2 regions of the Prosthecodimorpha staleyi genome follow, and region 1 is predicted to be linked to the other one. Evidence: predicted binding sites of a transcription regulator. Region 1 holds the regulator's gene; the other holds the start of a gene.

Evidence for each region. Region 1 encodes PhoB, which activates phosphate uptake and scavenging genes when phosphate is short. Its sites were predicted from a motif close to TGTCATNNANCTGTCAT; they were not measured.
Region 2: a site for PhoB is predicted at 7,344-7,360, ahead of phnD (phosphate/phosphite/phosphonate ABC transporter substrate-binding protein). Genes of this name have one in related genera too.

The regions. Positions count from the first base shown of each region.
Region 1 covers NZ_JAHHZF010000011.1:215,828-230,628, forward strand. The annotation lists gene KL771_RS21620 (GntR family transcriptional regulator) at 1-237, shown strand, start outside; tRNA gene KL771_RS21625 (tRNA-Gly) at 411-485, opposite strand; gene KL771_RS21630 (glycosyltransferase family 2 protein) at 465-2,462, opposite strand; gene KL771_RS21635 (transporter substrate-binding domain-containing protein) at 2,683-3,552, shown strand; gene KL771_RS21640 (alpha/beta fold hydrolase) at 3,684-4,385, shown strand; gene KL771_RS21645 (CAP domain-containing protein) at 4,382-4,993, shown strand; gene KL771_RS21650 (sulfite exporter TauE/SafE family protein) at 5,204-5,992, shown strand; gene KL771_RS21655 (Hsp33 family molecular chaperone) at 6,035-7,051, opposite strand; gene argF (ornithine carbamoyltransferase) at 7,317-8,252, opposite strand; gene KL771_RS21665 (aspartate aminotransferase family protein) at 8,249-9,448, opposite strand; gene KL771_RS21670 (GcrA family cell cycle regulator) at 10,015-10,551, shown strand; gene phoB (phosphate regulon transcriptional regulator PhoB) at 10,852-11,553, opposite strand; gene phoU (phosphate signaling complex protein PhoU) at 11,974-12,687, opposite strand; gene pstB (phosphate ABC transporter ATP-binding protein PstB) at 12,710-13,501, opposite strand; gene pstA (phosphate ABC transporter permease PstA) at 13,553-14,801, opposite strand, start outside.
Region 2 covers NZ_JAHHZF010000013.1:205,719-220,519, reverse strand. The annotation lists gene KL771_RS23920 (putative 2-aminoethylphosphonate ABC transporter permease subunit) at 1-731, opposite strand, end outside; gene KL771_RS23915 (putative 2-aminoethylphosphonate ABC transporter ATP-binding protein) at 873-1,928, opposite strand; gene KL771_RS23910 (putative 2-aminoethylphosphonate ABC transporter substrate-binding protein) at 2,090-3,097, opposite strand; gene KL771_RS23905 (hypothetical protein) at 3,388-3,681, shown strand; gene phnE (phosphonate ABC transporter, permease protein PhnE) at 3,771-4,589, opposite strand; gene phnE (phosphonate ABC transporter, permease protein PhnE) at 4,590-5,399, opposite strand; gene phnC (phosphonate ABC transporter ATP-binding protein) at 5,399-6,238, opposite strand; gene phnD (phosphate/phosphite/phosphonate ABC transporter substrate-binding protein) at 6,342-7,295, opposite strand; gene KL771_RS23880 (thioredoxin family protein) at 7,763-7,999, opposite strand; gene KL771_RS23875 (permease) at 8,013-9,068, opposite strand; gene KL771_RS23870 (ArsR/SmtB family transcription factor) at 9,065-9,358, opposite strand; gene KL771_RS23865 (FAD-dependent oxidoreductase) at 9,452-10,909, opposite strand; gene KL771_RS23860 (ArsR/SmtB family transcription factor) at 10,964-11,281, opposite strand; gene KL771_RS23855 (hypothetical protein) at 11,830-12,327, opposite strand; gene KL771_RS23850 (NAD-dependent epimerase/dehydratase family protein) at 12,352-13,395, opposite strand; gene KL771_RS23845 (LysR family transcriptional regulator) at 13,484-14,386, shown strand; gene KL771_RS23840 (hypothetical protein) at 14,679-14,801, shown strand, end outside.

The DNA.
Region 1 (14,801 bases):
CGGATGCGCATCCTCAGCCTGCCGGACGCCACCCCGATGGGCCTGCTCGTCGAGCAGCATCAGGCGATCCTCGACGCCATCGCGGCCGCCCAGCCGGAAGCCGCCGAGGCGACCATGCGCCGGCACCTGCGCGAGATCCTGGTCGCGACCGCCCGCCTCGCCGAGCGTCATCCCGATCTTTTCGAGGATACCGACCTGCCCCGCCACACGGCCCTGATCGCGCCGACTGCGATTTGACTGGCGGTCCTGCGACTGGCGGACTTTCGGGTGGCCGCCATGTCACCAGCCGTGATGCAAGCGGCGGCGAGGCGGAGTCCCGCGCTTTTTGGCCGAGGCATGCGCCCAGGCGACCTGACCACGCGCATCGCTTTCACGCGAAACCGATTGAAATCGCTTGAAGATCGGAATTTTGGAGCGGGCGAAGGGATTCGAACCCTCGACCCACGGCTTGGGAAGCCGATGCTCTACCCCTGAGCTACACCCGCCCTTGGGTCTAGAGATAGCCTCCCGGTCGGTTGCTCCGCAAGAGGCAAGTCGCGTTCGGCGAGGCCATGGCGGGTCTTCGTCCACCGCGACGGTGCGACGACCAGTTCGAACAGGGCGGTCACCGCCGCCGGCCAGAGCAACAGCCAGTAGACCGGCATGGTGGCGAGATCGAACAGGCGCGCGGGCGACCAGGCGCCGCGCGAGACCCGCGCCGCCAGCGCGACCGGACCGATCATGCCGAGGGCGAGCGCGATGAGGCAGGCGGACAGCACCAGATCGCCGCCGAAGCTGCGATCCGCCAGCAGCTGGCCGCGGAACAGGGCATCGAACGCCAGAGTGCCAAGGCTCAACGGATAGATCAGCGCCGACAGGAACTGACCGGCCATGGTCAGTTGGAACAGCAGGAAGTCGGTCGGACCGAGATCGGCAAGCAGGCGCAGCGGATGCCGGTTATGCACCGCCAGCGTCTGCAGCCAGCCTTTCAGCCAGCGGCTGCGCTGGCCGTGCCAGGCGGCAATCGTCAGCGGCGCCTCCTCGCGGGTGGACGAGGCGATGACGCCGAGGCGGCCGCCGTCGCGGACGAGGCGGACGGCGATGTCGGCATCCTCGGTCACATTGTGTGGGTCCCAGCCGCCGGCCGCTTCCAGCGCCGCACGCCGGAAATGGTTGGAGGTGCCGCCGAGCGGGAAGAACCGTCCGCCGGCGGCGAGATGCGGCAGCAGGCCGCCGAACAGGGCGGCATATTCGAGCGCGAACTGACGCGCGATCCAGGGCCGGGAGGCGGGCGCATGATCGATCGCCAGCGCCGCTTGGACGCAGACGAGGTCCGGCGGTCCGGCCGCGAAGGCCGCCGCGGCGGCGAGCAACTGGTCCGGGTCGGGCCGGTCCTCGGCATCGTAGACGGTGACGAGATCGGCATCCGCCAGCGCGAGACCGTAGCCGAGCGCCTTCGGCTTGGTCCGCGGCGCGACCGGCGGCACGGTCACCATGGCGAAGCCGGTGCCGGGCAGATGCGCGGCGACCGCCGCGCAGGTCGGGCCGTCGTCGGCCTCGACCAGCACCAGCACCTGCAGCAGATGACGCGGATAGCGCAACGCCTCGAGGGCCGCGAACAACCGAGGCACCTCACCGGCCTCGCGATAGAGCGGCACCAGGACGGCATAGCGTGGCAGCCGGTCCTCACGCGGCGGCGGGGGCGGCGGGAGAGCACCGGGCGCCAGCGCCGCCGACAGACGCAGCAGCCCGAGGGCCATGAAGGCCAGTTCCGCCCCGGCCAGCATCGGCGCGCCGGCTCCGAACGCCGCCGCGACCGGCAGCGCGACGATCAGGCCCGTCAGCGCCAGCACGGCCGCAAGGGCGCCGGGCCCGATCCGGCGGGCCGAGCAATCCGGGCGGCTTGCCGCCAGTCCGTCCACAGCGCGGCGCAGCAAGGCCGGACCGTGGCGGGCGATCAGCGCCTGCCGCAGGCGGTCCGGCGTTGTCAGCAACAGGCGGCCGCGATGGTCCGGATCCGAACGGACCAGCCAGACCAGCAGATCGAGGTCGGGGCCGACCGGCGCGAGCAGGAGGCGCCCCTCCCCGTCCGCCTCGATCCAGGCGGCGCGGGCCTGACGAAGGATGTTGGCCGAGGGTGGCACCGCGCCGGCGGTCAGTCGCTCGGCCGCCACGTCGCCGGCCCATGGCAGGTCCAGGCGCACCGACACGGCGCGGCACCATCGTTCGGCATCGAGCCGGCCGACCGCGATCAGCTGGCCCGCCGCCCCCCGGCCGTCGCCGCGACCGTCGGCGGCGGCGCGGGCGATCAGTCCGGACGGATAGCCGAGGTCGACCAGCAGGTCGTGTTCGAAGACCGTCCGCTCCGGCACGGAGGCCTGCGCCTCGCTCCAGGTGCGACCGGCATGCGGTGCGCGGCCGGACGGGCCGGTCTCGCCGAACGAGGGCGGCGACGGGGCGAAGCGTGGCTCTCCGATGAACACCCTTCCCCTCCGCGCGGCGCTTCTCTAAGTTTCGGCTTGGCTCCGCAACGGCCGGTTCGCTCCGCCGCAGGACGCGGTCGCGCCCGGGTGAACTGCCGGTGCCGTACAACCGATCATGCCGCTTCTCAGGTAAGTTGCCTTGTCGAAAATGACCCGTAAAGGCAGAAATTTCCGACGGAAGGCCGCTCTTTGCCTGAGCTTCGTCCTGGGCGTCGCCGGCGTGGCGGTGGCTCAGGCGCCGGGCCAGCCGGCTAGGCCCGGCGCACAGCCGGTCGATACCGGGCCGGCCAAGCCGCTCGCCCCGACGCTGAAGCCGTCGCGCCCGGCCGGATCGGCGCAGTTGCCCAATCTGTGGGACCCGAAGCGCCGCCCGGAGAAGCCGACCGGCGATCTCGGCACGATCCGCTTCCTCACCTCCGGCGACTTTCCGCCCTTCAACTACCTGGATTCAGGCGGCCGCTTGACCGGTTTCAACGTCGACCTCGCCCGCGCCATCTGCGCCGAACTGACCGCCGCCTGCACCATCCAGATGCGCCCCTTCGACGACCTGGTGACGGCGATCGGCGAGCGGCGCGGCGACGCCATCGTGGCGGGACTGAACATCGGGTCGGATCTGCGGGCGAAACTGGAGACCACGGACGCCTATCTGACCATGCCCGGGCGTTTCGTGGCGCCGAAGGGCACAGCCCTCACGACGACGCCGGAAGGCCTCGAACTGCGCTGGATCTCCGTGGTCTCGGGATCCGCCCACGAGGCCTTCGTGCTCGACAGCTTCCCGAAGTCGCGCGTGGTCGCCTATCCGAACGAGGCGGCGGCGCGCGATGCCTTGCGCGACGGCACCGTCGACGTGCATTTCGGCGATGCGGTCGGCCTGAGCTTCTGGCTGCTCGGCGAGGCAAGCCACAATTGCTGCGAATTCCGCGGTGCCCCCTATCTGGAAAGCAACTATTTCGGCGACGGCCTCAGGATCTCGGTGACCAAGGGCAACAAGCGCCTGAAGCAGGCCTTCGACTACGCCCTGCACCGGCTTTCCGAGGACGGCACCATCGCCGAGCTCTATTTCCGCTATTTCCCGCTCGGCTACTACTGACCGGCCGTGCCCGGCGTGCAGGCGCGCCGGGCTGCCCCGGATGCGATCGGGTCTTGACCAGGCCGTCTTTCGCCGCCATGGCTCGGAGGATCGGCCTTCCGCGCATGGCGCGCGGCACCTCGGAGATCCGTTTGACCGACTTCCTCTGGACCCGCCCCGAGACTGCGCCGCGCGCCACGCTGCTGCTGGCGCATGGCGCGGGCGCGGCGATGGATTCCGCCTTCATGACCCGGCTGGCCGAGGCGCTCGCCGCCGAGGCGATCGCGGTCGCGCGCTTCGAGTTCCCCTACATGGCCGAGCGGCGCAGCACGGGCCGGCGCCGACCGCCGCCCAAGGCGGAGACCCTGGTCGACGCCTATCGGGCGGCGATCGCCGCGGTGCTGGCGGAGATCGGCCCGTCCGCCCCGCTCCTGATCGGCGGCAAGTCGATGGGCGGACGCGTCGCCGTGATGGCGGCCGGGACGGACCTGCCCGAAGCGGTCGCCGGCGTGGTCGCGTTCGGCTATCCGTTCCATCCGCCCGCCGACGAGACGAACCCGCGGGTCGCGCCGCTCGCCGCGGTCGGCCGGCCGACGCTCGTGCTGCAGGGCGAGCGCGACGAGTTCGGCGACCGCGCCGAAGTGGAGAGCTACGCGCTCGGCGATGCCGTCACGGTGACCTTCGTCGAGGACGGCAGCCACGATTTCGGCCCGCGCGGGTCCTCGCCGGCGACGCTGATGGGCAATATCCGCTTCGCCGCCGCCGAGACCGCCGCGTTCGCGGCCCGGCTGTCCGGCGCCCAACCGGCCGACGCCGCCTCCACCGCTCCGGCCCTTACGGAACCGTGCCCATGACCGACCGCACCCTCGAACTCGCCCTTTCCCGGCGCGGCCTGATCCGCGTCTTCGGCCTCGCCGGCGCGGCGCTGCCACTGGCCGCCTGCGGTGGCAACCTGAACTATCTGGCCGGCGACACCTTCGGGGCCAATATCAAGATCGATCCGAAGCGCCCCTATGTGCCGGTCGATCCGGCCAAGGCGGTCGCCATGACCAATGCCTACCGGGCCAGGAGCGGCCTGCAGCCGGTCTCGCTCGACGGCACGCTGACCTCGATCTGCAGCCGCTATGCCAACGCCATGGCGGCGGTCGACAAGATGTCGCATTCCCTGCCGCCCTACGGCGCTCTGGACAAGCGGCTGAAGGACGGCGGCTATCTCTACGCGACCGGCGCCGAAAATCTCGGCGTCGGCTATCGCACGCTGGAGGATGCCTTCGAGGGCTGGCGGACATCGTCCGGCCACGATGCCAACTTGCGCAAGACGGACGTGACCCAGATGGGCATCGCCTCGGTCTTCAAGCCCGATACCGGCTGGAAGACCTTCTGGTGCATGATCCTGGCCCGTCCGCGCGGCACGCCGTCGATGACCGCAGGCGGCGGCGGTCCGTTCGGCATGCGCTTCTGAGTTCGGCCGCCGGCCGCGGCCACCGAACAGCGGTGGACCCATCATGAAGCCGACTTGCACTTCGGCCCGTCTCGGGACACAAAGCCGATCGGACCGATCGGAATTCCGGTCGGCCCATCCCGGTCCTCGGACGGGGTCATGCGGAGGCCCCGGGACGGGCCCCCTTCCAGCCATCCGGCGCCGGGTTCCGGCGGTCGAACGGGAGCAGACGTGGACCTGTCGTCGATCGAACCGCTCTATTCGATTTCCGGCTTCGCGGTCGGCCTCCTTGTCGGTTTCACGGGCGTCGGCGGCGGCTCGCTGATGACGCCGCTTCTCGTCCTGATGTTCGGCGTGCATCCGGCGACGGCGGTCGGCACGGACCTGCTCTATGCGGCGATCACCAAATCGGCCGGCGCGGCGATGCACGGCTTCAACCGCACGGTCGACTGGCGCGTGACCGGCCTGCTGGCGATCGGAAGCGTGCCGGCCGCGCTCGTGACGTTGCTGCTGCTACACCGGATCGGCCACAGCCACGATACGGCGAAGCTGATCTCGGTCGCTCTCGGCTATGCGCTGCTCGCAACCGCCGTGAGCTTCGTGTTGCGCCGCTATGTGCTCGCCATCGCCAGCCGCCTGCGCAAGGAGACGCCGGATCTGCGTCGGACCGCGTTCCTGACCGTCTTCACCGGGGTCGTGCTCGGCGCCATCGTGACGCTGTCCTCGGTCGGCGCCGGCGCCCTCGGCATCACGGCCCTGATGCTGCTCTATCCGCTCCTGCCGATCGCCCGCATCGTCGGCTCCGACATCGCCCATGCGGTGCCGCTGACGCTCGCCGCCGGCCTCGGCCATTGGGCCATGGGTTCGGTCGACTGGGCCATGCTGGCCTCGCTGCTGCTCGGCTCGATCCCCGGCATCCTGGTCGGCAGCCATTTCGCGCCGCGCATGCCGGAAGCCCTTTTGCGCGGCCTGCTCGCCGGCGTGCTGACCATCGTCGGCGGCAAGCTGGCCTTCGGGTAGCGTCGGCCCGGGCATCTCGAACCCGACCGAACCGACACGCCGTCACGCCTCCGCCGTCCCGGCATAGTTCTTCAGGGCCGTCGGGTCGTAATGGTAGCGCGTGTTGCAGAACTCGCAGGTGACGACGATCTCGCCGTCGACGGTCATGTCGGCGATCTCCTCGGCGGAGAACTGGTCGAGCATGCCGGTGACAGCGTCGCGCGTGCAGCGGCAGCGGTCCTGCACCGGCTGGGTCTCGAACACGCGCACGCCGCGCTCGTGGAACAGGCGGAACAGCAGCCGCTCCGACGACAGGGCCGGATCGATCAGTTCGAGGTCCTCGACCGTCTCGACGAGCGAGCGCGCCTCGACCCAGGCGTCGTCGTCGGAGAACTCATCCGGACGGCCCGACGCGTCGGGCGCATCGCCCGGCGCAAGGTCGCGCTGGCGGATGCGATCCTGGCTCTCGGGCAGGAACTGAACGAGGATGCCGCCGGCCCGCCAGGCATGCCGCGGCGGCTGGCCCGGTTCGCGCGTCAGCATCTCGGCGACCGCGAGGCGCACCCGCGTCGGGATCTGCTCCGACTGGGCGAAATAGGCATGTGCGACCTCCTCCAGGGTCGCGCCGTCGAGCGCGACGACGCCCTGATAGCGGTTCATGTCCGCCCCCTGGTCGACCGTCATGGCCAGATGACCGCGACCGAGCAGCGCCACCGTGCTCGCCCGACCCTCCGCCGTCATCGTCTCCACCGCCGCACGATCGAAGGTCGCGCAGGCGCGGATGCGGTCGGGCGTCTGATAGTCGACGACCAGCATCGAGACCGGACCGTCGGTCCGGGTCTGCAGGATGAAGCGGCCGTCGAACTTCAACGACGAGCCGAGCAGGCAGGTCAGCGCCACGGCCTCGCCCAGCAGTTGCGAGACCGGCTTCGGATAGGCGTGACGATCGAGGATCGCGTCGAGGGCCGGGCCAAGCCGGACCACGCGGCCGCGCACGTCGAGGGCGGAAACCGCGAAGGGCTGCACGGTGTCGTCTGCGCCCTCCTGCGGGGGGCGGCTGGCGAAGGTCGTGTCGGTCATGCGAACAGGTCCGGAAGGGCGGTCGGCAGCGGGACACTGCGGCCTGGGGGCGCCGCCGGAACAGGATGCGTCGAGACCGACGCGGAATCCTGTCCCGGGGCCGTATTCGCCCCTATATGGGGGCTTGCCGGCGGATCGGAAGCCCGCCGATCGCGGAGGATCGGCCATGCACTCCACCGGCATTGCGGATCGGCGAGGTCCGGTCGGTCGCGCCCGACCCGACTGGTCCCGCCGTTGCCGGAAGGCTGAGGCGGCCGGCCTCAGCTCACGCGCCGGCCGTCCCCATGACCCAGGCAAGAATGCCTTTCTGGGCATGGAGGCGGTTCTCGGCCTCGTCGAACACCACCGACTGCGGTCCGTCGATCACCTCCTCGGTGACCTCCTCGTCGCGATGCGCCGGCAGGCAATGCATGAAGATGGCGTCCTTGTTGGCCGCGCGCATCAACCGTCCGTCGACCTGATAGGGCTTCAGGAGATTGTGGCGGCGCTCGCTCTCGTCGTCGCCCATCGACACCCAGGTGTCGGTGATCACGCAATCCGATCCCTCGACCGCCTCATAGGGGTCGGCGGTCAGATGAACGCTGGCGCCGTTCTTGCGCGCCCAGCCGACGATATCCATGCGCGGTGCCAGTTCCGGCGGCGTCGCGACGCGCAGCTTGAAATCGAAGCGCGCGGCGGCATGGATCCAGGAGGTCAGCACGTTGTTGGTGTCGCCCGTCCAGGCGACGGTACGCCCGGCGATCGGCCCGCGATGCTCCTCGAAGGTCAGCACATCGGCCATGATCTGGCAGGGATGCGAGAACTTGGTCAGGCCGTTGACCACCGGCACGGTCGCGTTGCTGGCCAGTTCGACCAGCGCGTTGTGGTCGAGGATGCGGATCATGATCGCATCGACATAGCGCGACAGGACGCGCGCGGTATCGGCGATGGACTCGCCGCGACCGAGCTGCATCTCCTCACCGGTCAGCATCAGCGTCTCGCCGCCGAGTTCGCGCATGCCCACGTCGAAGGAGACGCGGGTACGGGTCGACGGCCGCTCGAAGATCATCGCCAGCACCTTGCCGGCGAGCGGCCCCTCGCCGCGCCGCGCGCCGCGGCGCTCCGCCTTGAGGCGCTTGCTCTCGTCGATGATCACGCGCAGATCGGCCGCGCCGATGTCGGTGAGGTCGATAAAATCCCGCTTCGGGTGCTTCGCCGTCACGCCGCGGCTCCCTTCCGGCTGGCCGCCTCGATGTCCGTCGCGGCCGCATCGGCCCGATGGACGGCTTCGTCGATCTCCGCCTCGCTGATCGTGAGCGGCGGCAGGAACCGGATCACGTTGTCGCCGGCGCCGACGCAGAGCAGCTTGCGCGCGCGCATGGCCGCAACGACCTCGCCGGCCGGCTTGCGGCATTTCAGGCCGATCATCAGCCCCTCGCCGCGCACGGTCTCGAACACCTCCGGATGGGTATCGACCAGACCGGCGAGCTTCTGCTTCAGGCGCAGGCCCTTGGCACGCACCGCCTCGAGGAATTCGGGTTCGGCAACCACGTCGATCACCGTTCCGGCAGCCGCCATGGCGAGCAGGTTGCCGCCGAAGGTCGAGCCATGCGTGCCGGCGGTCATGCCGGCCGCCGCCGCCTCGGTCGCCAGACAGGCACCGAGCGGGAAGCCGCCACCGATGCCCTTGGCGACCGCCATCACATCGGGGGTCACGCCGGCCCATTCGTGGGCGAACAGCTTGCCGGTCCGGCCCATGCCGGTCTGAACCTCGTCGAATATCAGGAGCAGGCCATGCCGGTCGCACAGGTCGCGCAGATGGCGCAGCATCTGCGGCTCGACCGGGCGGACGCCGCTCTCGCCCTGGATCGGCTCGACCAGGATCGCGGCCGTCTCCGGCCCGATGATGGCGTCGAGCGCCTCCCGGTCGCCGAACGGGACCTGGTCGAAGCCGCCCGCCTTCGGGCCGAAGCCCTCCAGATATTTCTCCTGGCCGCCGGCCGCGAGGGTGGCCAGCGTACGGCCGTGGAAGGCCCCTTCGAAGGTCACGATCCGCACCCGTTCCGGCCGGCCGTTGACAAAATGATAGCGCCGCGCCGTCTTGATGGCGCATTCGAGCGCCTCGGCGCCCGAATTGCAGAAGAAGACGCGGTCGGCGAAGGTGAGGCCGGCAAGCTTTTCGGCGACCGCCTCCTGCTCCGGAATCCGGAACACGTTGGAGACATGCCAGAGCTTTTCCGCCTGCGCCTTGAGCGCGGCGACGAGACGCGGATGGGCATGGCCGAGCGCGTTGACCGCAACGCCGCCCATCATGTCGAGATAGGCATCGCCGTCGGCCGTATAGAGCCAAGAGCCCTCGCCTCGCTCGAACGCCACGTCCGCCCGAGCGAAGGTGGCGTAGAGTGCGGACTGGCTCATGGTATGTTCCTTTCAGCATTCGGGGCGCCGCGACCCTCGGTCCTGCGGCACGGTCGCATCCGGCTCCGCCCGCCCGCCCGCCACCGGTTGCGCAGCAAGGGCGCATCGGTGCCGGGCAAGGCCCGAAACGAAACGTGCCGCCTCTTCGGCGGCACGTCGGATATACGGGAATTATGCGGTTTTTCGAGCAGTTCTGTCAACGGCGCGGCACCGTCGACATGAATCTGACAGGTTCGGCAGTCTCACCGCAGCGTCAATTCGCCGGCAACTCTGATTTCACACGAGAAATCCCGGTACTAACGCGTATTTCCCACAGAGAATCTGTGGCAAATCGGACTCACCTGGGGAAAACGCCCCAACGATCCCCAACTCACTGCCCCAGAGCGGTTGATGCAGAGTCTAGGGGTGGTGTAGGTTAACGGTCATTAAACACGACATCTCGTGCGGCGACCGAGCGGTCTGCGAGTTGTTCCCAGTCAAAGCGTCACGTCGACCATCGGCGGGCTCGCGCCCGGATGGTAGCGGATTCTGACGTCCGAAAACAGAAAGAACGAGGAGCGACGATGATTTCCTGGACAGACGAACGGGTCGAACTTCTCAAGAAGCTCTGGTCCGACGGTCTGAGCGCCAGCCAGATCGCGGCGGAACTGGGCGGCGTCACCCGCAATGCGGTGATCGGCAAGGTTCACCGTCTCGGCCTGTCGGGCCGTGCCAAGGCACCCGCCCCGCAGACCGCCCAGCGTCCGAAGAAGCCCGTCGCGGCGCCGCCGCCCCGGCCGCACCGGCCGACCGCCCCGACGCCGATCACCATCGGCGCCACCGCCCTGAAGGCCGATATCGTGCCGGCGGCCCGGCCGCTGCCGTCCGCCCAGCCGAAAGTCTATTCCTTGTCGGACGCGCCCCTGATCAGCAACGCCTCGATCTTGCAACTCACCGAGCAGACCTGCAAATGGCCGGTCGGCGATCCGGGCAGCGACGGCTTCCACTTCTGCGCCCGTCGCTCCGAAGCCGGCATTCCCTATTGCGGCTACCATGCCCGGATGGCCTATCAGCCGGTTGCCGACCGCCGCCGGACCGACCGCCGCATCGCCGGCGCCGCCTGAATTCACCCATCGGCGGCCGGGGACGAGAAGGACCCGGCCGCACACCGCCTGTGCTGCGTACTCCCTCCCAGACTGCGCGCCTTGCGGCCGCCTTCCTGCGAAGGCGGCCGCTTTTTCGACAGGCGCGGAGGAACCGAATCGGACCGGGCGCATCGGCGACACGGCGCATGCCGGCGGCATCGAACGCGGCCGCACGCCCGGCAGCCGGCATCCTGGGCGGCCTGACGGGCAACGGATTGCCGCCAGATCGGCCGTTCTCGCGGCATCGGCCGCGATGGCGGGCCCTCTGCGGACGATGTCCTATTGTGCCACCGCGGTGAATTGGTCGTCGAAGGCGTAGCCGGCGCCGCGGACGGTGCGGATCGGGTCCTTCTCGCGGCCGCGGTTGATCGCCTTGCGCAGGCGGCCGACATGGACATCGACGGTACGCTCGTCGACATAGACGTCCCGGCCCCAGACGCCGTCGAGCAGTTGCTCGCGCGAGAAGACGCGGCCCGGCGAGGACATCAGGAATTCGAGCAGGCGGAACTCGGTCGGGCCGAGATGGATCTCGCGTCCGCCGCGGCGAACGCGGTGGGTCTCCTTGTCGAGTTCCAGGTCGCCGGCCTTGAGCAGGGTCGAGATCAGTTCCGGCTTGGAGCGGCGCAGCATCGCGCGGACGCGCGCCATCAGTTCCGGTACCGAGAAGGGTTTCACGACATAGTCGTCGGCCCCGGTCGCCAGCCCGCGCACCCGCTCGGATTCCTCGCCGCGCGCCGTCAGCATGATGATCGGCAGCCGCTCGGTCTCTGGACGGTTGCGCAGGCGCCGGCACAGCTCGATCCCGGACAGGCCCGGCAGCATCCAGTCGAGCAGGAGCAGATCCGGCGTCGTCTCCTTCAGGCGGGTATCGGCCTCGTCACCCCGCGCGCAGGTCTCGACCGAATAGCCTTCGGCTTCGAGATTGTAGCGCAGCAGCATGCTCAGGGGTTCTTCGTCCTCGACGATCAGAACGCGGGCCATGCGAAAGGGTCTCCCAAGGCAAGGCGGCCCCGAGCAAGCAGCGTCGGTCCTTTGCGGCCTTGCGCAGTCAAGAATTGTCAAGACGACATCCGCGGATGCCGATCGAGGCCAGCTGCGCCGCGGTTTGCCAGACCGATCGGACGTCGCCTGTCTCTGCAAAGGAATGCGGCAACCCTACCGACCCGTCTGCGCCTGCCCGTCCGCACGCGGCCTGACCGGCGCGCCTATGGCGTTCAGCGCGGGGATCCGGCATGGCCGCCCCCCCGCGGCCGACCGCCGGCCCGGCCGCGAGCCCGCCCCCTCGGTCTCGCGGCCGGCCGCCGGGATATCGGGCCGCCGGGATATCGGGCCGCCGGGATGACGGGCGACCGGGATGACGGGCCGCCGAAGGCCGTCCGTCATCCTGGCGCGTCGGCGCCGTCAATCGGCCGGTTCGACGTTGACCAGATGCGAGGTGTCGCCCTTCGGACGATCCTCGACCAGCTGTTCGCCGGTGACCACATAGTGGACGGTTTCGGCGATATTGGTCGCGTGATCGCCGATCCGCTCGATATTCTTGGCGCAGAACAGAAGATGCGTGCAGATCGTGATGTTGCGCGGATCTTCCATCATATAGGTGAGGAGTTCGCGGAACAGCGAGGTGTAGAGCGCGTCGATCTCGTCGTCGCGTTTGCGCACCTGCAGGGCCCGCTCGTCGTCACGCGCCGTGAAGGCGTCGAGCACGTCCTTCAACTGCTCGAGGGCGATGTCGGCCAAGTGCTCGACGCCGATGACCAGCTTCTTGGCGCCGAAGTTGGTGTTGATGGCGATGACGCGCTTGCCGATATTCTTGGCCATGTCGCCGACCCGTTCCAGGTCGTTCGAGATGCGCAGCGCCGCAACGATCTCGCGCAGGTCCATCGCCATCGGCTGGCGCTTGGCGATGATCAGGATCGCCTTCTCCTCGACCTCGCGCTGCAGCCGGTCGAGCCGTGCATCGGTCAGGATCACTTTCTGGGCAAGAACGGTGTCCATGCGGACAAGGGCGGTGACGCTGTCGGCGACCAGCCCCTCGGCGAGGCCGCCCATCTCGGCGATCTTGCCGGCCAGCATCTTCAATTCCTGGTCGTAGGAGCGAACGGTATGTTCGGCCATGTGGGCAGATCCTCGGGTGGTGTCAGCCGAAGCGGCCGGTGATGTAATCTTGGGTGCGCTTGTCGCGCGGCTTGGTGAAGATCTGGTCCGTCGGCCCCTCCTCGACGAGCACGCCGAGATGGAAGAAGGCGGTCTTCTGCGAGACGCGGGCGGCCTGCTGCATCGAGTGGGTCACGATGATGATCGTGAAGTTCGAGCGCAGTTCGTCGATCAGTTCCTCGATGCGCGCGGTGGCGATCGGATCGAGCGCCGAGCAGGGCTCGTCCATCAGGATCACTTCGGGACCAACCGCGATCGCCCGGGCGATGCACAGGCGCTGCTGCTGGCCGCCGGAGAGGCTCGTCCCGGAATCGTCGAGACGATCCTTGACCTCCTCGTAGAGCCCGGCCTTCTGCAGGCTCGACACCACGATCTCGTCGAGATCCGACTTCGAACGGGCGATGCCGTGGATGCGCGGGCCGTAGACGACATTCTCGTAGATCGACTTCGGGAACGGATTCGGCTTCTGGAACACCATGCCGACCCGGGCGCGCAACTGGACCACGTCGAGCGCCGGATCGTAGATGTCCTTGCCGTCGATCTCGATCTTGCCCTCGATGCGGGCCGCCGAGATGGTATCGTTCATGCGATTGATGCAGCGCAGAAAGGTCGACTTGCCGCAGCCCGACGGCCCGATGAAGGCCGTCACGCTCTTTTCGGGAATGTCGATCGAGACGCTCTTCAGCGCATGCTTCTCGCCGTAGTAGACGTTCACGTCGCGGGCCACGACCTTCGGCTTTCGCTCGATCGTCGCACTCGTCACGTTGTCGGCCATGATGTCCATCACTTCAGTCTCCGGTCGGCAGTGCCGTTTGCGGGCGGCCACTCACCAGCGGCGTTCGAACCTCTTGCGCACCACGATCGCCAGGCCGTTCATCACGAACAGAAAGCCGAGCAGGACCAGGATGGCGGCGGCAGTCTTCGCCTGGAAGGCGATTTCGGGCAGGTCGGCCCAGAGGAAGACCTGAACCGGCAGCACCGTGGCGGCCTCGACCACGCTGGTCGGAACGTCGACGATGAAGGCGATCATGCCGATCATCAAGAGCGGCGCGGTCTCGCCCAGGGCATGCGCCATGCCGATGATCGTACCGGTCATGATGCCCGGCATGGCCAGCGGAAGCACGTGGTGGAACACGGCCTGCTGCTTGGAGGCGCCGATGCCGAGAGCGGCCTCGCGGATCGACGGCGGCACGGCCTTCAGAGCCGCACGGCTGGCGATGATGATGGTCGGCAGGACCAGAAGGGCGAGCACCAGGCCGCCGACCAGCGGCGCGGAGCGCGGCAGGGCGAAGGCATTCAGGAACACAGCCAGACCGAGCAGGCCGAACACGATCGAAGGGACCGCGGCGAGGTTGTTGATGTTGACCTCGATGATCTCGGTCATCTTGTTCTTCGGCGCGAATTCCTCGAGATAGACCGCCGCGCCGACGCCGAGCGGCAGGCAGATGACCAGGGTCACCAGCATGGTCAGCGCCGAGCCGACCAGGGCACCGAGAATGCCTGCCAGTTCGGGCTCGCGGCTGTCGCCGCCGGAGAAGAACCGGGTGTTGAAGGCGCTCTGAACGACCCCCTTGTCGCGCAGCACTTCGAGGACCGCGACCTGCTTGTCCTGAAGCTTGCGGTTCGATTCCGGCGTGGCCAAAATCTCGCGCGACCAGGTGCCGGCCGCCGCATCGGCGGTGGAGGCCAGCGGAACCAGGACTTCGCCTTCGATCCGGTCGTTGCCGAGACTATTGGCCCGAACGATGCCGCCGTTGATGCGGAGCAGCAGCGAAGGCATCGCGGTATCGAGCGTCTCCAGGGCACCGGTCTGCTCGAAGCGCTTGATCAGGCCGTTGCCGGTGGCGGTCAGTTCGGCAACGCGTCGGCCGAGCGTCGCCACGTCGGCCTCGATCTTGGCCAACTGGCCCTCGGTGGTGGCGATGCGCCCGGCATCGCCGCTCGCCTTGGCGGCCGCAGCCTGTTCGATCGCATGACGCCGGTCGGCTTCGACGGATTTCAGAGCGAGGCTGGCGCGCCCGGCATCGCGCAACGCCTCGTCACCCATCCGGCGCAACGTCTGCTTCAGAACCTGC
Region 2 (14,801 bases), on a different contig from region 1:
GCGGGCAGGAGCAGGAGCAGGCCGACGACCGCGCCCATCCGGAAATTCTGCTGACCGATCACCTGCTTGTACACATCGGTCGCCAGGACATTGTACTGCCCGCCGATGACCTTCGGGACACCGAAGTCGGTGATCACCAGCGTAAAGACGACGAAGGTCGCGCTGATCAGGCCGTAGCGGGCGCCGGGTATAGTCACTGTCCAGAAGGTCCGCCAATTGCTGGCCTTCAGCGCTGCGGCCGCCTCGTAGAGGCGCGCATCCGAGGTCGAGAGCGCGGTCGTCATGATGATGAGAGCGTGCGGGAAGGTCCAGAAGACTTCGCCCATCACGAGGCCGATCGGGCCATAGATCGAGGCGCCGAACAGGAGATCCTTGGCAACGCCCTGGTTGCCGAACAGGTAGACGAGACTGATCGCCGGCAGCAACGACGGCGCCAGCAGCGGGATCTGGGAGATGAGCCGGAACACGCTGCGACCCGGCATGCAGGTGCGCGTCATGCCGTAGGCGAAAACGAAGCTGAGCAGCACACAGATGGCCGTGCTGACCAGCGCGATCCAAACACTGTTGCCGATCGATGCCGTCAAAGCCGGATTGGAGAAATACTGGGCGAAATTCGCCAGCCCGACAAACTCGCCGGACGGGCTTTCGACGCTCTTGATCAGCAGGGCGCTGAGCGGCAGGAGGACCGTGACGATCAGCCAGACGGTGAGCACGCCCAGGATGAGCCGCATTAGAACATCGTCGCGGCTGGCGCGCTGACGCACCGGTCTGGCATCGGAAGCCGCCGGCAGACCGGACGGCGGAAGAGTGCTCGCTGACATCGTCACGATGGACCTTTCAACACGGTACCGGGGCGGAGAGCCGCGCCGCTCTCAGGCGGCGGACGCGAAGACGCGCAAACGGTCGGTCGGCAGAGAGGCCAAGACACGGGCTCCCGGCTTGATGCCGAGATCGCGGACGTCGTTCATCGAAAGGTCGGCGGAAATGTTCAGGTTCGAGCCCTGGACATGAAGCGTCGTCGAGAAGTGGTTGCCCATGAACTCCATCACGCCCACGTCGACGTCGAAGACGTTCGAGCCGGCGCTCACTTCGCGTACGACAACGTCTTCGGGCCGCAGGCAAATCGTGACCGGCGTCCCGGGGGCGTAAGGTAGTTCGCCGACGAACCGGAGCATGGCTCCTTTGCAGTCTGCGGCTCCGCCGTCGACCAGCTTGCCCGAGATGAAGTTCATGCGTCCGACGAAATCGGCGACGAAGGGCGACGCCGGCCGGCGATAGACCTCATCCGGTGTGCCGATCTGCTCGATGCGCCCCTTGCTCATCACGACGATGCGGTCCGACATCGTCAGCGCCTCTTCTTGATCGTGCGTCACCATGATGGTGGTGATGCCGAGGCGCTGCTGCAGTTCGCGGATCTCGCCGCGCAGACGCGCCCGAACCCGCGCATCGAGGGCTGACAGCGGCTCGTCGAGCAACAGGAGACCCGGCGACAGGGCCAGGGCACGCGCAAGCGACACGCGCTGCTGCTGTCCGCCAGAAAGCTGCGACGGATACTTCTCGGCCTGGTCCGCCAAGCCGACCATGCCGAGAAGATACATGACGCGGTCGGCGATCTCCTTGCGGCTCTTGCCGGCCGAGACCAGGCCGTAGCCGACATTGTCCTTGATCTTCAGATTGGGGAAAAGCGCGTAGCTCTGAAAGACGATGCCGAAATCGCGCTGGCTGACAGGCAGGCTCGAAATGTCGCGCCCCCCCTGGCAGATGCTGCCCGTGGTCTGCACATCCAGTCCGGAAATGGCGCGCAGCAAGGTCGTCTTGCCGCAGCCGGATGGGCCGAGGAAGGAAACGAACTCGCCTTTGTGGATATCGAGGTCGATGTCCTGGAGGGCGGTGAAAGGACCGAAGCGCTTGGTGACGCCCCGGATCACGAGATAGGGATCGTCGGACCCGGCGGTAGCGTACATGTCTTCAGCCCTTTGCTTCGCAGGATGGCAGGATCAGGGTCGCCACTCGCCGCTGCGGCACAGCGAAGGGCCCGGCGACAGCCGTGCGACACGGCGTCCCGCCAGGCCCGAAGGGTCGATCCCCGTCACTTCTTCTCGGACTTGCCGTCGTAGCGCTTCATCCATTCAGCGAGGACGCGGTCGCGGTTGGCGGCCGACCAGACGAAGTCGTTCTTGCCGAGCATGGCTTCCACGTCGCCCTTCACATGATCGAGCTTCGCCTGCACGCCCGGATAGGCGACGATGGCGTAGTTCTCCGAGTAGAGCTTGTTGGCCTCTTCGGTGACCGACCAGTCGAGAAGCTTGCGCGCGGCCTCAACGTTCTTCGTCGTGGCCATGATGGCCGAAGCCTCCATGTCCCAACCGAGACCCTCCTTCGGCAGGATCGCCTCGATCGGAGCGCCATCCTTCTTGGTCTTGTTGGCGCGGTACTCGAACGACAGACCGACGGCATACTCGCCGGCAGCGGCCTGGCGGCAGGGCTTTGAGCCGGAATGGGTATAGGCGGCGACGTTCTGATGCAGAGCGTCCATGTACTTCCAGCCGGCCTCTTCACCCATCATCTGAAGCCAGAAGGCGACCATCAAATACCCCGTGCCGGACGAAGCCGGGTTCGGCATCGCGATCTGGCCCTTGTACTCGGGCTTGACGAGATCGGCCCAGGAGGCCGGCATCGATATGTTCTTCTTCCCGGCCTCTACCGTGTTGAAGCAGAGCGCCGAGGCCCAAATATCCATTCCGACCCACTTCGGCGGTTCGGCCGGGTCGCGCATCGAACGCTTGATCTTGTCGAGCCCGACGGGCGCATAGCCCTGGAGCATGCCTTCCTTGTCGAGCAGCATCAGGGAGGTCGCGGCCAGGCCGAACACGACGTCGGCCTTCGGAGCGGCCTTCTCGGCGAGGAGCTTCGCCGTGACGACGCCTGTCGAGTCCCGGACCCAGCGGATCTTGATGGTCGGGTTGGTCTTCTCGAAGGAGACTTGATAGGCCTTGATCTGATCGGCCTCGAGCGCGGTGTAGACCGTCAATTCCTGGGCCTGTGCCGTCCCTCCGACCAGGGCGAGCATCACCATACCGATCAGTGATTTTATCATGCTTCAATCTCACTATTGTTGGTGCCGGCGCCGCCGAGTCCGACCGGGGCCGTGAATCGGCCATCCCATGGCGCTGCGATGCCCGATGCGCCGTCGTTCCTGGCCTGCAAGCTCGGGGACGATCACGAAGGGACTACGCTCAAATCGACGCTATGGAATTTTCATGACAGCCGCATGTAACCATCCGACAGGGCGCTTCGAAGAATGTCCGCAAATCAGTTTCCATCGGCACCGGACGCTTCTTTAAGCGGCGATCGGTCTGGCGTGGATCTTCGATCCGAATAGACGTCTTGGGCGACGACCTGAGGCGGTTGATCCGGCAGCGAAATTTAGAGGGCCGCTCCGCCGTCCACCACCGCATGCCGCGCCTCTTCGCCGCCCCGACGCTCGCCCGCGCCGACCGCCGATATGAAATCAGCGAAAATCCCGGCATCGCCGACGCTCTCCCAATCGCCCGATCCATGACGCCAATTGGATCGAACTCGACTACGACAACCTGGAAAAGAAATACCCGCCAGCGCTCTCACACCATCGCTGCGCAACCGGCTCCGGCCATCGACGATTTTCCAAATCGATTTAAATGAAATTAACCAGACAGGCCCCTTACAGTTGCAACTGCGTCCCGCTGAAAGCCAAATGCATGGCCACGCATTCTGCATTCCAGAGTTATATATCAGATGATCATCCGACGAACTTGAGCGGTGATCCATTCGCTGAGTATAACGGTGACCAGAATGATCAGCAGAATTAGCGAAACTTGCGGCCAAGCGAGTGTATTCAGCGAACCTTCAAGCGCCAGACCGAGACCGCCAGCGCCAACGAGGCCGAGGACGGTGGATTCGCGGATGTTGATATCCCAGCGGAATACGCAGATCGTCGCGAATGCGGGCAGGATTTGCGGCCAAATGCCGTAGCCTATGACCTGCATTTGCCCGGCCCCGGTGGCTCGGATCGCCTCGACCTGTGTTTCATCGATTTCTTCGATGGCTTCGTACAGCAGTTTGCCGATGAACCCAATGGAGCGGAGCGCGATCGCGAAGATGCCGGCAAGCACACCGGGGCCGAGCACCGCCACGAGCAGCAATCCCCAGATAAGCGCGTTGATCGATCGCGAGGCGACGATGGCGAACAGCGCGACCGGGCGGAGGAAAAGCACGCTCGGCGTGGTATTGCGGGCGGCCAGAAACGCGAGCGGGGTGGCCAGTCCGATGGCGATCAGCGTCCCGAGTGTGGCGATGTTGATCGTGTCCCAGATGGCGCCCCAAAGCTGATCAATGTAGCTCCAGCGGGGTGGCAACATGCGACCGAAGATGTCTGCCGCCTGTGTCGGGGCATCCGCGACGAATGCCCAGATCGTATCGGCCGTCATGATCCGCCAGCAGAACACCGTGAGCGCGGCAAGCACGAGCCAGCCGAACCAGCGCCACCGTTGTTCTCCCGGGGTGAGCAGCGTCCAGTGGCGCGCGCCGTCGCTGCCGATTACGATCGCCATCTACGCCATCGCCTTTCTGATCCATCCCGAGCCGTACTCACAGATCATCACGATGCCGATGATGATCAGCAGAATCGCGGCCGCACTGTCGAATTCGTAGCGGTCGAGCGCCGTATTGAGCGTGGCGCCGATGCCTCCGGCTCCGACAATGCCGATGACAGAGCTTTCCCGAAAGTTGATGTCGACCTTGTAGGCCGTTAGCCCGACGAACCGAGGGCCGATCTGGGGAGAAACGGCGTAGTCCATCACCTGCCAGAAGCCGCCGCCGGTGGCGCGAATCGCCTCGACCTGCGCCGGGTCGATCTCTTCGATGTCGTCGGCGATCAGCTTTGACAAGAAGCCGATCGTGGAGAGCGAAAGCGTGAGGAAGCCGGCGAAAGTACCGAAGCCGAACATGGCGACGAACAGGATCGCGACGATGATTTCCTGGAAGGCCCGCGCCAGCGCGATGAATGCGCGGCAGAGACCATAGAGCCATAGCGGAGCGACGTTTCGCGCTGCACCGAGCCCGATCGGCAGAGCAAGGACCAGACCGAACACTGTCGCGCAGACCGTCATGGTCAGGCTTTCGATCAGGCCTTGCTGGATGTCTCTCCAGCGCGTTGTGAAATCCGGCTGCAGAAACCCGGCGAACAGCCGCGCGGCGCGGACCAATCCTTCTGAAACACGCGTCCAGTTGACGTCGATGCTGCCCAGTGCGAGCCACAGGTATAGGATGATCGCGCCGAGGATGACCCAGCGCAGCCACGCGCGCTCGATCAGGCGGGGGGGCTTCCAGACCAGGTGTTGGGCGGGAATGGCTTCGGTCATCACGGGCCCGCCATGGCTGCGTTGCGCCGTTCGAGAGTGGAGGCGATCGGGATCGGGGCCACGGTGTCGTTCGCCTCCTCGTTCGTCGACGTCTTGGCCCAGTCCTCTTCGCCGTAGATGCGCGTCAGTACTTCAGCATTCAGCCCGGCGGCCGGGCCGTCGTAGACGACTTCGCCGGCCCGCAGGCCGACGATCCGCGGCAGGAACATCTGGGCCAGCACGACATCGTGGATGTTGACGATCGCTGCCAACTTGCGCTCGGCACAAAGCTCCAGGATCAGGCGCATCACCTGGCGGGACGTTTTCGGGTCGAGGCTGGCGGTCGGTTCGTCGACCAGCAGCAGTTCGGGTTCCTGCGCGAGTGCTCGGGCGATGCCAACGCGCTGGCGTTGCCCGCCGGACAGGGCGTCCGCCCGTTTGTCGACAAATTCGGTCAGCCCAACGCGGCCGAGCAGTGCGAAGGCGCGCGCCACGTCGGCCTCAGGGAACCGGCGCAGCCAGCTCTGCCAGAATCCCACATAGCCGAGACGGCCGGAGAGCACGTTTTCCATGACAGTGAGGCGCTCGACCAGCGCATATTCCTGGAAGATCATACCGATGCGGCGGCGCGCCTTGCGCAGGTCGCCACCGCTCAGGTTTGTGAGGTCGAGATCGAACAGCTTGATGGTGCCCGACGTGGGATCGACAAGCCGGTTCACGCAGCGGATCAACGTCGACTTACCCGCGCCGGATGGCCCGATCAGGCCGACGATGTCACCGGGAGCCAGAGTGAGCGAGACGCCTTTGAGGGCCCGATCACCGGTCTTGTAGCGCTTTTCCAGATTGTGGATGGTCAGCACGTCAGATGTACCCCGGCGCCCCCTTGGGGCATCATCGACAGTCTGCGTCGTGCGGCTGAACACTGAACGACGCAGATCTCGGCCCCACGAGCGGATGCCTTGCTTACTTACAGGTATACTTTATGTCCATGGCCTGATCGATCTGGCGAACGACCTCCCATGTTTCCTTGTAGGAGATCCGGATAAATTTCTCTTGCGGGGGCTCTGACTTTTCGAACTCCTTCAGAAGCTCGGATCCCTCCCACTTAAAACTAAAAAACGCTTCCTGGATCTTCGCTTGCAGCTCGGGCTTGAGGTTGTGAGCGGTGCCGTAGCCGGAGGTCGGGAAGGCCTGGGATGCGTAGATCACCTTGAGCTGATCAGCCTTGACGACGCCCCGCGCAGTCATCCGGTCCCTAACGGAAGAAGCGACGGCGGCGGCCATGTAGTCCTTGTTGGCGACGCCCAGGATCGAGTTATCGTGCTTGCCGGAGAAGACCGGCTCAAAATCACGCTTCGCTTCCATTTTGAATTGATCGCGCATCAGAGCGGACGGCGCCTTGAATCCCGAGTTCGATGTCTCGGAGGTGAAGGCCATCTTCTTACCCTTGATGTCTTCGATCTTCTCGATTCCGGAGCCAGGATAGGTGATGAACTCCATTTTGTAGCCGAAATCGCCTGTCTTCGATGCCATCATCGCGAAGGGCCGAAAGCCGGCGCAATTCACGGCAAGCGGATTGGAGCCCGTGTTGAAAGCCGCGACATGCAGACGACCGGCTCGCATGGCTTCTATCTGCGCCGCATTGGACTGCACAGGGAAGAACTGCACACGTTTGCCGGTGACTGTCGCCATATGCTCCAGGAAGCCTTCCCAGACCTTTGCGTAGACTGCGGGATCTTCGACCGGCGTGTAGGCGAACACCAGAACCGGCGGATCGACCAGATCGGCGGCAGCGGTCGGAATGTCGGCCAGGAGGTCGCCGTCGGCATCCGTGTAACGGGCATCGAGCGCAAAGGCGCTGACCGACATGGTCAGGGAAAATGCAAGTCCGAGAATCGTTCTGGGGAGCGTGTTCATGGTGATCTCCTGACGCGTCCAACTCGTCGTCCGAACAACAGGAGTCCAATTACAATATCATGACAGATCTGGTGCCGAATCGGTGGGCACATGATGGAACGCTCAGGTCACCGCCAACTCCGCATCCCCACTGTCCGGCAGGGTCTCGCGAGCATGAGCCCCGAGACGAATAGGCAGGCGTCGATGCGTCCTGCTGCTCTGCGGCGCGGTGCGGCCGCGCTCGGTTGACCGCCTGGTTGTCGAGGCGTCGGCGCGCATCATGCGGCTCTTCGGTGCAAAAAGCCGGACCTTAAACCTCTGAGGCCTGCCGCTGCCCCACGATGCCGAGACGAGGTATCCGAAGGTCCGGGAGCTCCGGGATCTGGCCAGTCGGTGGTCCGACCCTGTCCGGGTTTGCACCGGATGCGGGACGGCTGCCGACACCGTTTCGGCGTGCCTGCACCCGGTATTCGAGCGAAGCAGCCATGTCACGCTGCCAGCCACTTCGCGACGTCTTCCGGCTTCGGCAGGCCGCCAGCATGTACGACCGTGCCGTCCACCACGATGCCCGGCGTCGAGGCGACACCGAACCCTGCGATGGCCGCGTAGTCGGTCACCTTCTCGACCTTCACCTGAATGCCGAGCTTGGCGGCCTGAACCCGAACCATTTCCTCGGTCGCCTTGCAGCGCGCGCAGCCTGGGCCGAGCACCTTGACCTCTTTCATCGTGCGATCCTTCTCAGTGGAATAGGGCGTTGAACAGGAAGCCCACGCCAAGAATGCCGGTACCGACCACGCCGATGAACACGGCGATCAGCTTGGTCGTCAGCACCTTGCGCAGAATGACCATCTCGGGGAATGAAAGGGCGATGACCGCCATCATGAAGGCGAGGACCGTCCCGAGCGCCGCACCCTTGCCGAGCAGCGCCTCGACCACGGGAATGATTCCGGCCGCATTGGAATACATGGGAATGCCGAGCAGTACGGCAGCAGGAACCGACCACCAGCTGTCCTTTCCCATGATGGTGGCGAGGAGCTCGTTGGGCACATAGCCATGGATGAAGGCGCCGGCCGCGATGCCCGCGATGATCCAGAGCCAGACTTTGCCGACGATCTCCTTGACGGCGTCGACCCCGGCACGGAGCCGATCGACAATCGAAAGGCGCTCTTGGGGCAGGCTGACGGCGGTCGCCCGCACGTTGCGGACCCATTCCTCCAGCCAACCCTCCAGATGAAGGCGGCCGATCACCCAGCCCGCCACGATGGCCAGCGTCAGCCCGAACGCCAGATAGGTCAGCGCGACCTTCCAGCCGAGCAGCGCGAACAGAAGCCCGAGCGCGACCTCGTTGACCATCGGCGCGGCGATCAGGAACGAGAAGGTCACGCCGAGCGGCACGCCCGCCGATACGAAGCCGACGAACAGCGGTACCGCCGAGCAGGAACAGAAGGGGGTGAACACGCCCAGACCCGCGGCCGCAACATTGCCGAAGCCTTCGGCACGGCCCGCCAGCAGCGCCCGCGTGCGCTCGGGTGAGAAAAAGCTACGAACCACGCCCATCCCGAACACGACCAGGGTGAGCAGCATCAACACCTTGGGGGTGTCGTAGATAAAGAATTTGACGGATTCGCCAAGATGGCTCCCGGCGTCCACAGGCAGATGCGCAACGGCCCATTCCGAGAATGGGACCAGTTGCCGGTATAATAGGAACCAGGCGAACACGAACAGCACCGTGCCGCCGATCCAAAGGGCCGGCGCCTCGCGAAGGTCGGGTCTCGAGCCGGCAAACGTGTTCATGCCGCGAGCCTTGTCTCTGTCAGGGCGACGACTGCCGCCTCGACGATCACCGCCGAGTGGGGCGACATCTCCGGATGGAGCCGATACCGGACCCATTGCGCGTCGCGCCGGTCGACCACCAGCCCGGCCGCCTTGAGAATCCCCATGTGGCGGGACATGCGCGACTGGCTGGCGCCGAGCCTGCGCATCAGTTCGCAAACGCAATGCTCTCCCCCGTCCAGCAGGATCCGCATCGCTCCAAGGCGGGTGGGTTCGGCGAGCGCCGACAGAACCGAAATAATGTCCGACATGGCCCGAACGTCGGCGTCGCCACACGTATGCGCAAGAGCGCATAAGCACGTAGCTCCAGACATCCTCAAGAAGGTTCGAGCGCCAATCGGCCGTTACGCCTCGACCAGATCGGCATCGGGCCGCGTCTTCGCGCCGCCGCAGCACCCGGAGACTGCCGGTGCGGGTGTGGGCGCCGCTGAACAGCCGCAGCCATCCATGGCCGCGGCTTTGGCGTCCCGGTCCGCCCGGCAATCGGCCCCCTCTGCCGCCGGAACAGGATCCCCGCAGCATGCCGCGTCGGCGATCCCGGGAACGGCACTGCAGACGCCCGTCTCCGGCAGGACGAGATGCAGCTCACGCGCTGCCTTCTCGTCCCCCGCGATGGCGGCGACGACCGACCGGACCTGTTCGTATCCCGTCGCCATCAGGAATGTCGGCGCGCGCCCGTAGCTCTTCGCGCCGACAATGTAAAGACCGGGCTCGGGCTGGGCGAGTTCGGCAGCGCCATGGGGCGGGACGGTGCCGCAAGAATGGAGGTTGGGATCGATCAGCGGGGCCAGGGCCGGTGGCGCTTCGACGGCCGGATCCAGCGCGACCCGCAACTCGGCGAGGAGCCGGAGATCCGGGCGGAAGCCTGTGGCCACGACGATCCGATCCACGTCCAGCGTCACGGACCTCTCTCCGTGCCGCGCCTCGATGCGGACCCCATCCGGTCGAGCCTGGATCCACTCGGCGGCGAAGGGCGCCAGCAATTCGAGCCGCCGCGCCTCGATCGCAGCCTTGGCGGCAAGTCCGAGAGCGCCGCGCTCGGCGAGCTTGTCGTCGAGGCCGCCGCCGGCGATCAGGTCGAGACGCTCGCGCCGCAGGGCCCAGACAACCCGGGTCTCCGGCGCCTCGGCCTGGAGCCGGAGGAGATCGAGGACGACGTTGATGGCGGAATGTCCGGCGCCGACGACGAGGACGCGCCGGCCCGCATAGTGCCCACGCTCCGCCTCGAGCACGTCCGGGATCCCGCTCGCGATCGCGGCCGCAACCGTGGCATCCTGTTCTCCCGGGACCGGCATGCCGTCGACCCCCATCGGGTTCGGGCTCGACCAAACGCCCGAGGCATCGATGATGGACCGGGCTTCGGTGCAGTGGGTGCGGCCGGCCGCGTCCCGCCAGTGCAGGACGAAGGGGGCGGCGTCGCGACCCGGGCTCGTCATCTTGTCGAAGCCCTTGCGGGTGACCCCCATGACCGTCGCGCCGAGATGCAGCCCCGCCGCGATCGCCTCGACCCGGGCAAGCGGCTCGAGGTAGCGCCGGACGATGGCGGCGCCGGTCGGGGTCTCGTCCGGGTCGGGCGCCGGCCATCCGGTCGCCGCGAGGAGTCGAGCGGCGGCCGCATCCACATTTAGGCTCCAGGGCGTGAAGACCCGGACGTGACTCCAGGCCGCGACAGCGGCGCCGACACTCCGGCCTTTCTCGAAGACGAGCGGGCGAATACCGCGCTCGACCAAATGGGCTGCGGCGGCGAGACCTACAGGACCCGCGCCGATGACGGCCACGGGCAGATCGCGGAGACCAGTCATGGCATTCCTTCCCTATTTCTAGAAATACCGAATAAATGAAGCCGAAAAACCCGATCACGCCGCCTCGCCGGAGGCACAGCCGTTGCGCATGTCGGCGCAGCACTCGTCCGAAAGGAAACCGATCAGGTCGCGCATGGCCGGATACTGTGCCCGGCAGATCAGGGTGGTGGCCTGTCGCTCTTGGGCAACTAGGCCCGTCTCTACCAGCCGCTTCAGGTGATGAGACAGGGTGGAAGCCGCGATGCCGATCCTGTCTTGGAGGCGTCCGACCGACATGCCCGCATCGCCGGCCCGAACGAGGGTCCGGTAGATCTGGAGCCGGGTCGAATTGCCGAGGGCTTCAAGCTGGTCCGCTGCTTCTTCGATATTCATAGAAATAAGATGGCGCCAGAAAGCTCGGTCGTCAAGCCTACTTCGAAAAAAATGGAAATAGCGTTGTGGCAGGGTCCGGAGCAGAGAAGGTTGGATCGCCGGTGCAATCCCTCCGCCATTCTCCCTCCACGATCCCCAAGACCTGCGCTTCAGCGCTCGAAATTCCTTTTGCGTCCAGAGGGGTTTGCGCGACGGGACAGACCCTCTGGGACCGTCCGGGCGGTGGCTGACAGTCTCTGAACGGCCTTCCGTCTCACTCTGCACGAACCTCGGCTTTTGCGGTTCCGGCGAGAATTCCCATTTTCTCCAGCATGTTGCCAATTTCGGCCGATCGCGCGGTTGCGAGCCGGACTCCGCCTTGCTGTGCAGTCCGAGAACGGGCGGTAGTCGTTCCCGGGCGCGGACAAGGGTGGGCCAGGGCACGGATGCCTCCCGCTGCCACCCTGCCGATCTTCTTCTGTGGTCCGTTGTCTTTGCCGGTTGCCGGACTTGTGCCGGGCGGTGTCGCGAACCGTCGAAATCCGCTCTCTGGTCTGGCGCTCGCTGCATCACCGTGACGCGCGCCCCCCAGTCGCCGCCGGCACGTCGGCGATCGTCGCGTAGGCCACCAGCGGCACGATGACGAGGCTGAAGGCGACGGTGATGATCGCCTTGCTGCCGATGGCTTCGACCTGCGTCAGCAGGCCGTCGCCGAGCTGGGGCAGAATCAGCGCCAACGGCAGAGCGAGGAGCATCCCGCACAGGGCCGCAATCCCGACCGCCCGGATCAGCAGATTGCGGGGAAGCAGGATCGCCAGCGGATGCGGGCGCTGCCTCGCCTCGCCGATCATCCGCCCGTCGGCCAGCGCCTTGCGGATGAAGGGCGTGCCCAACAGCACCGACAGCAGGCCGATCCAGACCGGGGTCATGGCGAGGTCGGAGCCGATCCGGTCGAGCGACAGCACGGGCTCGTCGCGCCAGATCCACGCGGTGTAGGCGGCATTGCACAGTGTGTTGAAGGCGGCGACGCCGAAGGCCTGCGCGATCAGGTAGGTTTTCCAGTTCATCTTCCGCTGCCTTTCTGCCGGTTGTCAGGCCTGGACGAGGCGGGCACCGCCTGGCTGCGGTTGCGCAAGGCAGCCCATGTCGGCGAGCGTCGCCGCAACGGCCTGGTCGAGCGCGGTATGCGGTTCGACGCCGAGCAGGCTGACCAGCCGGCGATTGTCGAGACGCATGGGGTGCTTCCACACCGGCTCGATCTCCAGAACTTCTTTCGGAAACCCGCCAAAGGGTGCCAGGAGGCGCATCATCCACCAGGGGAAACCCGCCTCCGGCACATCACGCCCGACGATCCGGCGAACCGCATCGCCCATCTGCCTGCCGGTCGCATCCCAGTGCCCGGCGAACTGCAGCGTCTCATGGGGACGCAGACGCTCGGGGATCGCCAGCAGGCCGACGAAAGTCGCCGCGAGATCGGGCAGATAGGCGTAGGCGTGTGGAACGCCCGCCGCCAGGCTGGTGAACTTGCGCACGGACCGCCCCGGCCGCACCATCGCCTGCGCGAACCAGCTCGCCCGCGTTCCCGGGCCGAAGAAGTCGCCGGCCCGCAGAATGAGCGAGGGAACCTCCGGGGCTGCCGCCGCCAGCTTCCGTTCCAGCGCGACGCGGATCCGGCCCTTCACGGTGTGCGCATTCTGGGCGCTGTGCTCGTCGATCACGGTGGTCCGCGCCGGATCGTAGTTGTAGACCGTGCCGGGCAGCACGATGCGGGCTCCGCCTGCCGCTCGGGCGGCGGCCAGCGTGTTGTCGATCATCGGCAAGACCAGCGACGACCAGTTGCGATAACCCGGCGGATTGACCGCGTGGACGATGACGCCGACGCCATCCTGAAGCGTCGCCGCGCGAATGACGGACGCGGCATCCATGGCATCGCCGGCGACGAAATGCGGCGCGGGGCAATCCTGCCGCCAGCCGGAGGTGGCCGCTTCGGCGTTGCGGGAAAGGGCGCGGACCTGCCATCCGTCGCGGATGAGCCCGGTGGCAATGGCGCCGCCGACACCACCGGTCGCACCGAGAACGAGGGCGGACCGACCGGTCGCCCGGCTGGCTGCATGTGTGGAAACCGTCTGAACCATCTGGGATCTCCTTTCGACAGGGAGACCTTCCGTCGAATCTGTTCACAAGAAAATTGCCAATTCTCCGTCATCAGACTAAAAGATTTTTATGAACAAAAACGTGGATTGGGACTCTCAGCGCGCCTTTCTGGCGGTGATGGAAACCGGCAGCCTATCGGCCGCCGCGCGTCGTCTGGGATTGTCCCAGCCGACCATGCGGGCGCGCATCGAGGGGCTGGAGGCCGCGCTGGGCACGGCGCTGTTCACCCGGTCGGTGCATGGGCTGGTGCCGACGCCGACCGCGGAAGCGATGATCGCGCCCGCCCGCGCCATGGCGCACGCCTCGGAAGCGATGCTGCGCGCCGCTTCGGCGGATTCGACGGAGGCGGCGGGCCGGGTTCGGCTGAGCGTCTCCGAATTCGTGGGGATCGAGGTTCTGCCGCCCATGCTCCGCAGCCTGCGCGACAAGCATCCGCGGCTCACCGTCGAGCTCGAACTGGACAATGCCAGTGCCGATCTGCTCGACCAGCAGGTCGACGTCGCGGTACGGATGCACCCGCCGGAGCAATCGGCGCTGGTGGCGAGGAAGGTGCCGTCGATTCCGCTCGGCCTGTTCGCCCACAGGGACTATCTGGCGGCCCATGGCCGCCCCGCCTCGAAGGCCGACACCGGCGAGCATCTGTTCATCGGGCCGGATCGCCGCCGCGGCGAACTCGCCATTGCGGCCATGTTCGGCGACCCCGCCCGCATCCGATGGATCGCCCGCACGGACAGCCACCCGGCCCAACTGGCGCTGGCCCGCGCCGGTGTCGGCATTGCCGTCGCGCAAATTCCGGCGGCGGCCCGTTACCCCGAGCTGGAACAGGTTCTGCCGGACATCGAACTGCCGCAGCTCCCGACATGGATCGTAGCGCACGAGACGCTTCGCCCCGTGCCGCGCGTGGCGGCACTGTTCGATCATCTGGTCGAGACCTTCGATGCCTACGGCAAGGGCAAGCGGATATCGATGTAGTCCGAAAATCCGTGCCTGGCGCGGATGACGGCAGGGCGATGGGCCGTGGGCGATGGGCGGCGGGCGATGGCCAATGCCGCCGGAACGCCCGGCGACCGACGGGCCGGCCGGATCATCCGGCCGATGAAGCGGTCGGGGACATTCCCAACGGCGGCGATGTCGGCGATGGTCTTGGGCGGCGCCGCGTCCGGTCCCGGCCGCGCGAGCGACGCATGAAGGTCACTTCCCGCGGCCGCGCCGCTCCTGCCGGCCAGGCCGCGGCGGGTTCCAGCAGGCGCGAGGAGGCGCGGACTTGGAGGGTCGCAGCTACTTCACCCTGACCACCGGCAACGGCAGGAACTTCACGCTGGTCGACGCCCCGACCGGCCGCGTCACCGCCGTCCTCGATCATCCCTACCGCTATCTCAGGCCCGGG